DNA from 3 places in the Vibrio gangliei genome. Region 1 is predicted to be linked to each of the others. Evidence: predicted binding sites of a transcription regulator. Region 1 holds the regulator's gene; each other region holds the start of a gene.
What was found. The regulator CRP, encoded in region 1, controls carbon source genes, mostly activating them, when cyclic AMP is high. The targets are predictions, from matches to a motif close to TGTGANNNNNNTCACA.
Positions count from the first base shown of each region.

Region 2: the regulator CRP is predicted to act here: its motif matches at 1,563-1,578, upstream of recB (exodeoxyribonuclease V subunit beta).
Region 3: the regulator CRP is predicted to act here: its motif matches at 1,486-1,501, upstream of nagE (N-acetylglucosamine-specific PTS transporter subunit IIBC).

Region 1 covers NZ_AP021869.1:2,356,633-2,360,926, reverse strand. The annotation lists gene pyrE (orotate phosphoribosyltransferase) at 1-567, shown strand, start outside; gene Vgang_RS10960 (aromatic amino acid transport family protein) at 795-2,000, shown strand; gene crp (cAMP-activated global transcriptional regulator CRP) at 2,340-2,972, opposite strand; gene Vgang_RS10950 (phosphoribulokinase) at 3,217-4,086, opposite strand; gene Vgang_RS10945 (YheU family protein) at 4,196-4,294, opposite strand, start outside.
Region 2 covers NZ_AP021869.1:1,934,798-1,939,091, reverse strand. The annotation lists gene recC (exodeoxyribonuclease V subunit gamma) at 1-1,267, shown strand, start outside; gene recB (exodeoxyribonuclease V subunit beta) at 1,611-4,294, shown strand, end outside.
Region 3 covers NZ_AP021869.1:881,308-885,601, forward strand. The annotation lists gene nagA (N-acetylglucosamine-6-phosphate deacetylase) at 1-528, opposite strand, end outside; gene nagB (glucosamine-6-phosphate deaminase) at 541-1,344, opposite strand; gene nagE (N-acetylglucosamine-specific PTS transporter subunit IIBC) at 1,617-3,173, shown strand; gene glnS (glutamine--tRNA ligase) at 3,359-4,294, shown strand, end outside.

The sequences.
Region 1 (4,294 bases):
AAGTCTGGCCGTAAGAGCCCGTATTTCTTTAATGCTGGTTTGTTCAATACTGGTCGTGATTTAGCGCGTTTAGGTCGTTTTTATGCTGCTGCTTTAGCCGATTCGGGTATTGAATTTGATGTGCTATTTGGCCCAGCTTACAAAGGTATTCCAATTGCGACTACCACCGCTGTCGCTCTAGCTGATCATCACGATATTGACACGCCATATTGCTTTAACCGTAAAGAAGCCAAAGATCATGGTGAAGGTGGCAACTTAGTGGGTAATCCATTAGAAGGCCGCATCATGCTGGTGGACGATGTGATCACCGCAGGTACTGCAATTCGTGAATCGATGGAAATCATTAAAGCGAATGGCGCTGATTTAGCGGGTGTATTGGTGGCAATCGATCGTCAGGAAAAAGGCAAAGGTGAGTTATCGGCTATCCAAGAAGTCGAACGTGACTTTGGCTGTTCGGTGATTTCAATCATCAGTCTAGGTGACTTGGTTACTTACCTTGAAGAGAAAGGTGATAATGCTGAGCAATTAGAATCTGTTAAAGCATATCGCGCTCAATACGGCATCTAATCTTAGCCAGAAAAACCGGTTAAACAGTGAACCCTGTGGCTACTTTGGTCTCAGGGTTTATTTTTATTTACATACTGTAATTATTTCGATACATATTAATAAAAGCGTAAATGGCGGCATTTTTGTAGAATATTTGCGCAAAACTGGGATTCTTCACCTCGATTTCATTCTGTAAAGTCGGTAATGTGTCAGATTAATATTCCACCTAATGATAAAAAGACAGACACATGAGTAATTCAAAGGTTTTTGGTAGTACTTTGATCATTGCTGGCACCACGATTGGCGCAGGCATGTTAGCTCTACCTATCGCATCTGCTGGCTTAGGCTTTAGCACTTCTCTCATCATCATGATTGGTATGTGGGCCTTGATGGCGTATACCGCATTATTAATGCTGGAACTGCATCAGCATGCGGATCACGATGCCACGCTACATACACTTGCCAAGCAATTTTTGGGCGAGAAAGGGAAATGGATTGCGACTTTTGCGATGCTGTTTTTGTTTTATGCGCTATGTGCCGCCTACATTGCCGGTGGTGGTGGCCAATTTAATGCCAAATTGCACAATTGGTTTGCACTGGATGTGTCCAATGGTATGGGCACGTTGATTTTTACCGTTATTATCGCGGCGATTGTGACTTTCGGTACCTCTTCAGTAGACCGAGTAAACCGCGTGCTGTTCACCTGTAAACTGGTTGCCATGGCGGTGATACTGTTTTTCTTAACGCCGAATATTGAGCCGGTACATTTAGTGAATATGCCACTAGAAAAAGGTTTGATCATTGCTGCGTTACCAGTGATTTTCACATCATTTGGTTTTCATGGCAGCATTCCTGCCGTTGTGCGCTATTTAGAATTGGACATGAAATCGCTGAAAAAAGTGATGGTGTTTGGCTCGTTGCTGCCGTTGGTCGTCTACATTCTGTGGCAGTTGGCCACGCTCGGGGTGGTGGATCAAGCCACACTTTCACAAGCGGGGGATGTGACGGCGTTAGTGGGGACGCTTTCTCAAGTAATTCATAATCCAATGATTGCTCAAGTTGTGTCTATATTTGCCGATCTTGCATTAATTACGTCTTTCTTAGGTGTGAGTTTAGGTTTATTTGAATTCCTTGGCGATAGCTTGAATAAGAATCAGAGCAAAAGCGGTCGTGTTGTGATTGCATTGGTGACCTTTGTTCCACCACTGTGTTTTGCATTGTTTTATCCACAAGGTTTCATTATGGCGCTGGGCTATGCAGCGATTGCTCTGGCTATCCTAGCGATTTTATTGCCAGTAGTAATGGTAATGAAATCACGTCAGCAGCACCAAGAGACACAAGCCTTTACTGTCGGTGGTGGCTCATTGGGCCTAGGATTAACTTTATCGATGGGTATTGTGATCATTGGGGTACAAGTGCTGATTAGTGCGGGAGTGTTGCCGGCGATAGGGTAGTTTCGATACTCGTGTCTAGGTCGCTGCGCTTCTCGAAGCTAGGAAAAAAACTAGAAGTGCAGTGGTTCTGGGACGCATACTCGGGAGCCGGACAGAATAATTGACATTAGTTTGTATCGGTGCAAAATTTTCTCGGCTCTCGGCTCTCGGCTCTCGGCTCTCGGCTCTCGGCTCTCGGCTCTCGGCTCTCGGCTCTCGGCTCTCGGCTCTCGGCTCTTATCCTTTTCGAGTTACAAGCAGCGTAGCGCCCGAATAACGAAACTCGAATACCAAAAAAGCCACTGAACTCTCATTCAGTGGCTTTGTTAATTTTTGCACTATGTATAAAACGAAAGGCGCTTAACGCGTTCCGTATACCACGATAGTTTTACCGTGTGCAGAAATCAGGTTTTGCTCTTCTAGCATCTTCAAGATGCGACCTACTGTCTCACGAGAACAGCCAACGATTTGGCCGATTTCTTGACGAGTGATCTTGATTTGCATGCCGTCAGGGTGAGTCATGGCATCCGGTTGTTTTGCTAGGTTCAACAAAGTCTGTGCGATACGACCTGTTACGTCTAGGAAGGCTAAGTCGCCAACTTTTTGGCTAGTGATTTGCAGACGTTTTGCCATTTGGCCTGAAAGACGCATTAGGATATCTGGGTTCACTTGGATAAGTTGGCGGAACTTCTTAAATGAAATTTCAGCGACTTCACAAGGCGATTTTGCACGGACCCAAGCAGTACGTTCTTGGTCTTCTTCGAATAGGCCTAATTCACCGATGAAGTCACCTTGGTTCAAGTAAGACAAGATCATTTCTTTGCCTTCTTCATCCTTGATTAATACCGCTACTGAACCCTTAACGATGTAGTATAAGGTTTCTGCTTTTTCGCCAGCATGGATCAAAGTACTTTTTGAAGGGTACTTGTGGATGTGGCAGTGTGATAGAAACCACTCTAGTGTTGGGTCTGTTTGAGGTTTACCTAGAACCATAATTTGTTACTTCCTCTACAAGGCTTGCTCAGTTTGGAGTCACTCATCCTGAGACCGTCTAAACTGGTCAAATAGAATAGGTGTTGATTAGTTTTTGCTGTAAGTTGTTTTTACAGTCGGCCCTAAATACTACCCCTTTCTCGATGGAATTTCTTGATTTTGATCGCCCAAGACAGGGGTTTTTCAGGTTTAAAACGTGCCCGAACTCACATACTCGACAGTAAGTGTGCTCTTGCTAGCAATTTTAGTCGATTTTTCCGGTTTCGATCAGCTGATGTAGCAACGGCTGAATGATCAGCTCCATGGCAAAACTCATCTTACCGCCCGGCACCACAAGCGTGTTATGGCGGGACATAAATGACCCTTCAATCATGGCGAGCAGATAAGGAAAATCGACATTTTTAATGCCTCGCAATCGGATCACCACAAAACTTTCATCGAGACTTGGAATGCCTTTGGCATTGAGTGGGTTAGATGTGTCCACTGTTGGTACGCGTTGAAAGTTAATGTGAGTTCGAGAAAATTGCGGGGTAATGTAATTTAAGTAGTCATCCATTGAGCGGACGATAGAATCCATCACGGCTTCACGCGAATGGCCACGGTCACGGGTATCGCGTACGAACTTTTGAATCCACTCCAGGTTGACGATCGGCACCATGCCTATCAAGAAGTCGACGTGTTTAGACACATTGACCTCGCCATCGACAACACCGCCATGCAATCCTTCATAAAACAGCACATCGGTATTTTCAGGCAGATCTTGCCACGGGGTGAAAGTGCCTGGCATTTGGTTGTATGGTACCGCCTCATCAAAGCTGTGTAGATAACGACGCACTTTGCCGGTGCCATCTTTGCCATATTGCTTGAAGAAGTTTGATAGTGCGGGGAAGTCATTGGCTTCCGGGCCAAAATAGCTGATGTGTTTGCCTTGCTCTTTGGCTTTACGAATGGCGACATCCATTTCCGGACGTGTGTAACGATGGAAGCTATCACCTTCAACCCAAGAGGCTTTGATGCCCATCATATTGAACATTTTACGGAAAGTTTCAGAGGTAGTGGTGGTTCCTGCACCGGATGAACCAGTTACCGCAATAATAGGATGTTTGGCCGACATGATAATCCTTTCTTTCGACTAAATATTGCCAAACAGTGTAGAGGAATGGCGGATAAGAATAAATAGCTGCTACTTTGCTTGGCTTCTCGTTATGACAAAATCAGGTTAGTTAACGGATTTCATTGATGGCGCGAATATCGACGCTTTCGTGCAGCTCGGAATACACAATCGCAATGCTGCCGGCTTTTAGTTGAGCTTTCACTTGTTT
Region 2 (4,294 bases), 420 kb from region 1:
AGCATTAGTCGCGGCATTGAGCCAAGTGCATCCATTAGTGCCATTCAGTGCCAGCGCATTTGATGGACAAAATGCCGCTTTAGCCAGTTATGCCAAAGAGTGGTTGCCGGCCGCCAAGCAAGCGAATCAAGCGGTTCTCGAATCAAACCCAGCGGAATTTATTCAACCTCTGCCTTCTTATTTACAGCAACTTGAACCAGAAGCGCCGGGGCAATATGGCTTGGAGCTCTCAGAGTTACTGCGTTTTTGGCGTTTGCCGGTAAAATATTTCTTCAATCAACGGCTCAAAACTTATTTAGATATTCATCCTGTTTCGTTGGCGAAAATGGATGATGAGCCTTTTGCTGTGAACAATTTAGACAGTTATTGGTTTGGTGAAAACCTGCTTGCGCAGTGGCAGCAATCTGGGCAAGACAGTGGGCACTTGTCGCTCGAATCGTTTGAGCAATGTGCGCAAGATTATTTGCAGCGTCAGCAAGCACAAGGGCAACTGCCAATGGCCAGTTTTGCTGACATTGCCGCGGAGAGCTTACTCGCGAGTACCAAGCCGATGGCCGAAGCCTTGTTGCCTTATTTATCTGAGCCTAAAGCTGATGTAGAAATTGACCTTGCGCTCGATATTCAATTAGATGGGCAATCTCACGTTATTCACCTTGTGGGCTGGCTTGGAGGGCAATATCAATCAGGCATGGTGCGGTATCGCAGTGGCGGTTTGCATAGCCGATATTTGCTCGGTTATTGGATTGAACACCTGTGCTTAAATGCCTGTAACCTAAAAGTAAGCGCTTTAAATGAGAATGAGCCAACTATAAACAGCTCAGGGATAACCACGCATTTGTTTGGTCGCAGTAAAGGTAAGTTGGAGCAGCTTGAATTTCAGCCGCTTTCTGCTGACGTTGCGAAGCAATATCTACAAACTTTTGTGCAGGCTTATTACCAAGGTATGGATTCCCCTTTGTGGTTTGTGCCTAAGACCGGCTTTGCGGCGATGGAAAAAGGGTTTGATAAGCCGGGTTTTGCTCCTGAGGCGCAGTGGGTTGGTTTTGAGCAAGAAGAAAACAAACAAATCGCCTTGCTCGCTATGCAAAAAGCCTTTATCGGTGATGGATTTTATGTCGACGGCGAAGGGCAAGATGTCTATGTGCAGCGCGTCTGGAAACAATGGACAGAGGAGCTAGCAGACGATTTATTGAGTAAATCTGAAGACTTGCTCAAGCCTTTATTTGATCATTGCCAGGCTATTTCTGAAGCAATAAGAGAAAGGTAAAAGGCAAAAGAAAAGCCGCCAGCAAGTCATTATATGTGTAGGGCGCTTGCTGTGCGGCGGAGAGTTGAGGTAACAGTTTTTTGTTTCAGCCTACTTTGAGGTTTTGTCCTTGTCCTAGGTTTCCTGTTTCAAGGTTTAAGGTTGTGTACAAAACCGAGTAGATCGTTATTAGATTTATGTTTGCATTAAGCCTTTGACTTAGAGTCGGATAATAGGTCGACAAAGTGTAAAAAAATGTGAATCAATTCTCACTCTGTTATTTACAGACGTTGAACTGGCACCAAATGACGCAAAGTGAGAATAAGCTCACGAAATAGTTACGGTATAAATTGGAATAAGATTGATGGCGCAATCACTAAATAGCATGACGTTTCCACTGCATGGAGCACGTTTAATCGAAGCCTCGGCGGGTACGGGAAAGACCTTCACCATTGCCGCGTTATATTTACGTTTACTACTCGGGCATGGTAAGGAGGGGGCGGCTCATCCAGTCCCACTGACGGTTGATCAAATCTTGGTGGTGACATTTACCGAAGCGGCAACGGCTGAATTACGTGGTCGTATTCGTCAACGAATTCACGAAGCCCGCATTGCTTTTGCTCGTGGTGAAACGGATGATCCTGTTTTACAGCCCTTACTGGCCGACACGCCCGATAAACAGTTTGCGATTGAAACGCTTTTGCAAGCGGAGCGCCAAATGGATGAAGCCGCCATCTTCACCATTCATGGTTTTTGTCAACGCATGCTTACGCAAAATGCGTTTGAATCCGGCAGTCGTTTTCAAAATGAATTTATTACCGATGAGAGCCAACTTAAACTGCAAGTGGTAAGTGATTATTGGCGTCGTCATTTTTATCCTCTGCCAACGGTGCTGGCTAAGCAAATTCAATCCATTTGGAGCACACCAGAACAACTTGCTCATGAAATTGGCACTTACCTTTCAGGACCCGCTTTACATTTTCCCAGCATTAATTTGAATGTGGATTTGGTTGATGAATTCCATCAACATCTTGAGCGGATTGAAAAGGTTAAAAAGCTCTGGAATCAAGACAAAAATCAGCTATTCAGTTTGATTGATGGTTCTGGCATTAAGCGTAATCCGTATAATAAAACACGTTTACCAGCTTGGTTAGATGAAGTGCACCAATGGGCAGAGCAAAGCGCGCGAGATGGCAACCTATGCGACAAGCTGATTCGATTTGCACAAAGCACTTTAAATACAGCAACGGACACCAAAAAAGGTGAAGTGGCTCAGCATCCTGCTTTTGTGGCGATAGATGAATTACTGGATAACCAGCCTGAGTTTGATTTGTTGTTTAAATATCGTGCCATTGTGGGGTGTCGTGAGTTATTAGCTCAAGCCAAACAGCGTCAGGCGCAATTATCGTTTGATGATTTGTTGAGCCAGCTGGATCAAGCCATTATTGACGATCAAGATGGCTTACTTACCGAGCGAATTCGCAATTTGTATCCAGTGGCCATGATCGATGAATTCCAGGATACCGATCCGCAGCAATATCATATTTTCCGTGAAATTTACTTAAACCAACCACAAACAGGCTGGTTTATGATTGGCGATCCGAAGCAGGCGATTTATGGCTTCCGTGGTGCCGATATCTTTACCTATATTCAAGCGAGAAATGAAGTCACAGAGCATTACACCTTAGGCACTAACTGGCGTTCAAGCCAAGCGGTGATTGAAGGGGTTAATGGCATATTCAAGTTTGATAAACGCCCATTTTTGTATGATTCCGATATTCCGTTCCTGCCGGTTGCCGCCAGTCCTAACGCAGAGAACATGCACTGGGTGGTGAACGGCGAAACACAACCGGCTATCGGGTTATGGTATTACCAAGATAACCCAGCTGAGCCTGTTTCAGTCACTGATTATAACCAAACCATGGCCAGACAAACGGCCTGTCAGATTCATCATATTTTGACCTCAGCCCAGCAAGGGCAAGCGCAATTTATCGATAAAAAAGGTGCGGCTCATGAAATCCAAGCCAGTGATATTGCGGTATTAGTACGTACTGGCCGAGAAGGGAAATGGATCAAAGATGCCCTGTCTCAGTATGGTATTGCCAGTGTGTATTTGTCTAATCGCGACAGTGTGTTTGATAGCGAGATTGCGGCCGATGTGCTGCGTTTACTCATGGCGTGTGTGAATCCAACCGATGAATATGCCTTGCGTGCGATCCTTGCCAGTGACTTATTGGCGCTAGACGCACAGCAATTAGATCAATTCAATCACGATGAAATCGCATGGGAAAATGCGGTGAATGAATTTGAAAGCTATCAGCAATTGTGGCAACAGCGTGGTGTATTGCCGATGATCCGTGAAGTGATTGGTAAGCGCCATATTGCTGAGCGTTGGTTGTTGGAAAGTCATGGTGAACGAAAGTTGACCGACTTGCTGCACCTGTCTGAATTACTCCAACAAGCGAGCTTAACCTTAGAGGGTGATAATGCCTTGATTCGTTGGCTTGCCGATAATCTTGAACAGCACGATGGAGAGTTGGCGGAACAAACGCAACGCTTAGAGTCGGAAAGAAACCTTGTTCAAATCATCACCATTCATAAATCCAAAGGTTTGGAATATGACTTGGTCTTCTTGCCGTTTGCCAATAATTTTAAAGCGGCCAAGGTGGCTAAGTACAATTTAAAGAGCAAAGATGATGAGTCAGAGCTGCAACAGACGATTTTGGATTTATCTAAACCAGATGATGGTATGGCTTTGGCTGAAAAAGAACGTTTAGCCGAAGACTTACGTTTGCTCTATGTGGCGCTTACTCGTGCCGTATACGGCTGCATTATCGGTCTTGCGCCATTGAAAAAAGGCAATAGCAAGAAAGATGAATCGACCGCACATTTATCGGCTATCGGCGCGATTTTGCAACACCATGAACCGAAAGCCAGCGCTGAACTATTGAAAAGTTGTAAAAAGTTAACTCAACTTACTCCGAGTGTCGCGCTGATGCCATTTGCAGAGGAACCAAGTGCACGTTATGTGCCTACTGAGCAGCAATC
Region 3 (4,294 bases), 1.1 Mb from region 1:
TGACGGTGAGTTTTGTTCAGGAGCCAGCGTCACTTTAGCAATAACATCATGGTTATCGCAAATGGTTTGGATCATTTCATCGTCAGATTTACGAATAAAATCAGGACGATGAATACCTTTCTTCAAAACGTTCAGATAAGGACCTTCTAGGTGCAAACCAAGCGATTGATTTTGATAGCGCTGGTGGTAGTCACGAGCGGCAGCAATCGCATGTTGCATATCTTCGTTTGAAGACGTGATTAAGGTCGGTAAGAAACTGGTACAACCCGACTTTAAGTTGGCGTTATGCATAATTTGCATAGCCTCTGCGGTAATGTCGTCATTAAGCATGACACCACCACAGCCGTTGAGTTGTAAGTCAATAAAGCCAGGGCTTAAGTTAGCCCCTTGAAGATCAATTTTTTCAATCTCGGGGCTCAGTTCTTCTTGCAAAACAACTGATTGAATTTGGTCATTATCAACAACAACCGCGTGCCCTGTAAGTACGTCATGACCGGTATAGATTTTTGCATTAATCAGAGCATACATATGCGTCGTACCTTATTTCAGATTCTTAATGTTTTCAGCTTCAAGCTCTTTAAAGTATTTAACGGTTTTTACTTTAAGTTCTTGAGTTGACGGTTCATCACAGACAATGACAGATTTAGCGTGAAGTTGGAGAGCTGATACCGTCCATAAATGATTTACTGAACCTTCAACCGCCGCTTGAAGTGCCAGCGCTTTGTTGTGGCCAGTGATCAAAATCATCACTTCTTCGGAATCCAGCAATGTGCCTACACCGATAGTTAAAGAGTATTTTGGAACTTGATTAATATCACCACCAAAGAAACGTGAATTTGCAATTCTGGTGTCTTCCGTCAATGTTTTAATACGAGTGCGTGATGATAATGAGGAAGCTGGTTCATTGAAAGCAATATGTCCATCATTGCCCACACCACCCATGAATAAGTTAATGCGGCCGTATGATTTGATTTTATCTTCATAACGTTTGCACTCAGCTTCATGGTCATCAGTATTACCATTGAGTAAGTTAATGTTTTTCTCTTGAATATCAACGTGATTGAAGAAGTTCTCGTACATAAATGAACGATATGATTCAGGGTGATCGGCCGCTAAGCCAACGTATTCATCCATGTTGAAAGTAACAACATGCTTGAAGCTAACTTCACCTTCTTTATGTAGCTTAATTAACTGCTTATAGGTGTTCAGAGGTGTTCCGCCAGTCGGCAATCCAAGAACAAAAGGACGGTCTTCTGTTGGTTTGAACTTGTTGATTTTATTAATAATGTGACGAGCTGACCATAAGCCAACTTCATTTGCGTTTTCTAGTGGAATGAGTCTCACAGTACACCTCTACAGAGCATAAACTTAATTAAGGAACAAAATAGTCATTTCATTATTTTGCATGATAAAATAAGTTTTGAAAACTATCTAGTATAAATAAGATAAATCGTTCACAAGAATTGCGCAAACATGCAAATAACTCTTGATAAAGATCACAAATAACAGGCTTTTAATTTGCGGACTAAAATTAATTACATAGACTGTCGTTGTACTAAATTTTTTCAGAAAAATAAGTTGTGTGCTTTTACCAAATCCTATAGGGGGGAATTACGGTGAATATACTTGGATACGCGCAAAGACTAGGTAAAGCGTTAATGCTACCTATCGCGACATTACCTGTTGCGGCGCTTTTATTACGTTTGGGTCAACCTGACCTGTTAGATATCGCCTTTATGGCGTCGGCTGGTAATGCGATTTTTAGTCAATTACCGTTATTGTTTGGTTTAGGTATTGCAATCGGTCTGTCGAAAGATGGTGCGGGTGCGGCAGGTCTTGCGGGTGCGGTAGCGTACTTTGTTCTGACTGCAACGGCGCAACAAATTAATGCTGATGTGAATATGTCATTCTTCGGCGGTATCTTCGCAGGTATCATTGCGGGTCACTGTTATAACGCTTTCCATGCGACTCGTTTGCCTGAATGGTTGGCTTTCTTCTCTGGTCGTCGTTTAGTGCCAATCATGGCTGGTCTTGTTGCGCTAGTTGCCGGTGCGGTGTTCGGTGTTGTTTGGCCAATGGTTCAACATGGTCTTGATGCGCTTGCTCACGGTATTTCAACCTCTGGTGCGATTGGACAATTTATTTACGGTACATTAAACCGTGCGCTAATTCCTGTTGGCCTTCATCATGTTCTTAACTCTTACTTCTGGTTCGGCATGGGTTCATGTCAAGAAGTGATGGTGACAGCAACGGGTGCATTCTCTAATATCCACCAACTTTGTGTTGACCCAGCGATTGCTAAAACACTCGTTGTTGGTCAAGAGCACACGTTTACTTTCAATAATGCAGTGACTCCTGAAATCACAGCGGTTGTTGATAGTGTGAAAGAAACTATCAAAACTGGTGATTTGAACCGTTACTTCGGTGGTGACAAATCTGCAGGCGTATTCATGAATGGCTTCTTCCCAATCATGATGTTCGGTCTACCTGGTGGCGCATTAGCCATGTACTTAGCAGCGCCTGCTGAGCGTCGTGGTCAAGTTGCTGGTGCTTTATTCTCTGTAGCATTCTGTTCATTCCTAACGGGGATCACAGAGCCGCTAGAGTTCATGTTTATGTTCCTAGCTCCTGGACTATACGCAGTACACGCTGTACTAACTGGCTTGTCTCTTGTTGTGGCTAACATGTTCGGTACACTGCATGGTTTCGGCTTCTCTGCTGGTCTGATTGACTTCGTGTTGAACTGGGGTCTTGCAACTAAGCCTGTTACCTTGCTTATCATTGGTCTATGTTTCGGTGTTGCTTACTTCTTCATCTTTAGCTTCCTAATCCGTGCTTTCAACATGAAAACACCGGGTCGCGAAGAAGAAGAGACAGTCGCGGCTGATAAATCTCAGAAAGGTTCTGGTGCGGTAGCACGTCAATACCTAAAAGCGTTAGGTGGCCATGCGAATGTAACGACTATTGATGCTTGTATTACTCGCCTACGTTTAACTCTGAAAGACCGTTCAATTGTTGATGAAACGGTACTGAAAAAGTTAGGTGCTAAAGGTGTTGTAAAACTGGGTGAAAATAACCTTCAAGTTATCCTTGGCCCATTGGCTGAAATCGTTGCTGGTGAGATGAAAGAAATCCCAGCATCAGATGACTTATCGGATGTGGTATTGCCATAATTAAGTCGATAATTTGATACTAAAGGCTCCCATTGCGGAGCCTTTTTTTATGCTAAATCATCCAACAAGCGGCTTTTTGTACATTTGATAAAGAAAATAGCAGTTCTAAGTTGTGTAAAGGACTAGAATTGTGGATCATTAGCCCTAATTATAAAAAGACTCTTATTTTTACTGAGGTACTATCGATGAGTGAAGCTGAGGCTCGACCATCCAACTTTATCCGCCAAATTATTGACAAGGATCTAGCGGATGGCAAACACACTGGGATTCATACTCGTTTCCCGCCTGAACCGAATGGTTATCTGCATATTGGCCATGCGAAATCTATCTGCTTAAACTTCGGTTTGGCACAAGATTACCAGGGAAAGTGTAACCTTCGCTTTGATGATACTAACCCTGCGAAAGAAGACATCGAGTACGTTGAATCGATTAAAGCTGATGTGAATTGGTTAGGTTTCCAATGGGATGGCGATATTTGCTATTCATCTAATTACTTTGATGCATTATATGGTTATGCGGTTGAGCTCATTGAAAAGGGCTTAGCTTATGTTGACGAATTGTCCCCAGATGAAATTCGTGAATACCGTGGCACACTGAAAGAGCCGGGTAAAAATAGCCCTTATCGCGATCGTAGTGTTGAAGAAAACTTAGCATTATTTGAGAAAATGCGTAATGGTGAGTTCGAAGAGGGTAAAGCCTGTCTTCGTGCCAAGATTGATATGGCATCGTCGTTCATTGTTATGCGTGATCCAGTCCTTTACCGCGTGCGTTTTATTGAGCATCATCAAACGGGTGATAAGTGGTGCATTTATCCAATGTACGACTTCACGCATTGTATTTCTGATGCGCTAGAAGGCATTACTCATTCATTATGTACGCTTGAATTCCAAGATAACCGCCGTCTATATGATTGGGTTTTGGAAAATATCACGATTGATTGTCAGCCGCATCAGTATGAGTTTAGCCGCTTAAACCTTGAATACACAGTGATGTCTAAGCGTAAGTTGAACCAGTTGGTAACTGAAAAGTTAGTAAATGGTTGGGATGATCCACGTATGCCTACCATTTCTGGTTTACGTCGTCGTGGTTTTACTCCGAATTCTATCCGTGAGTTTTGTTCA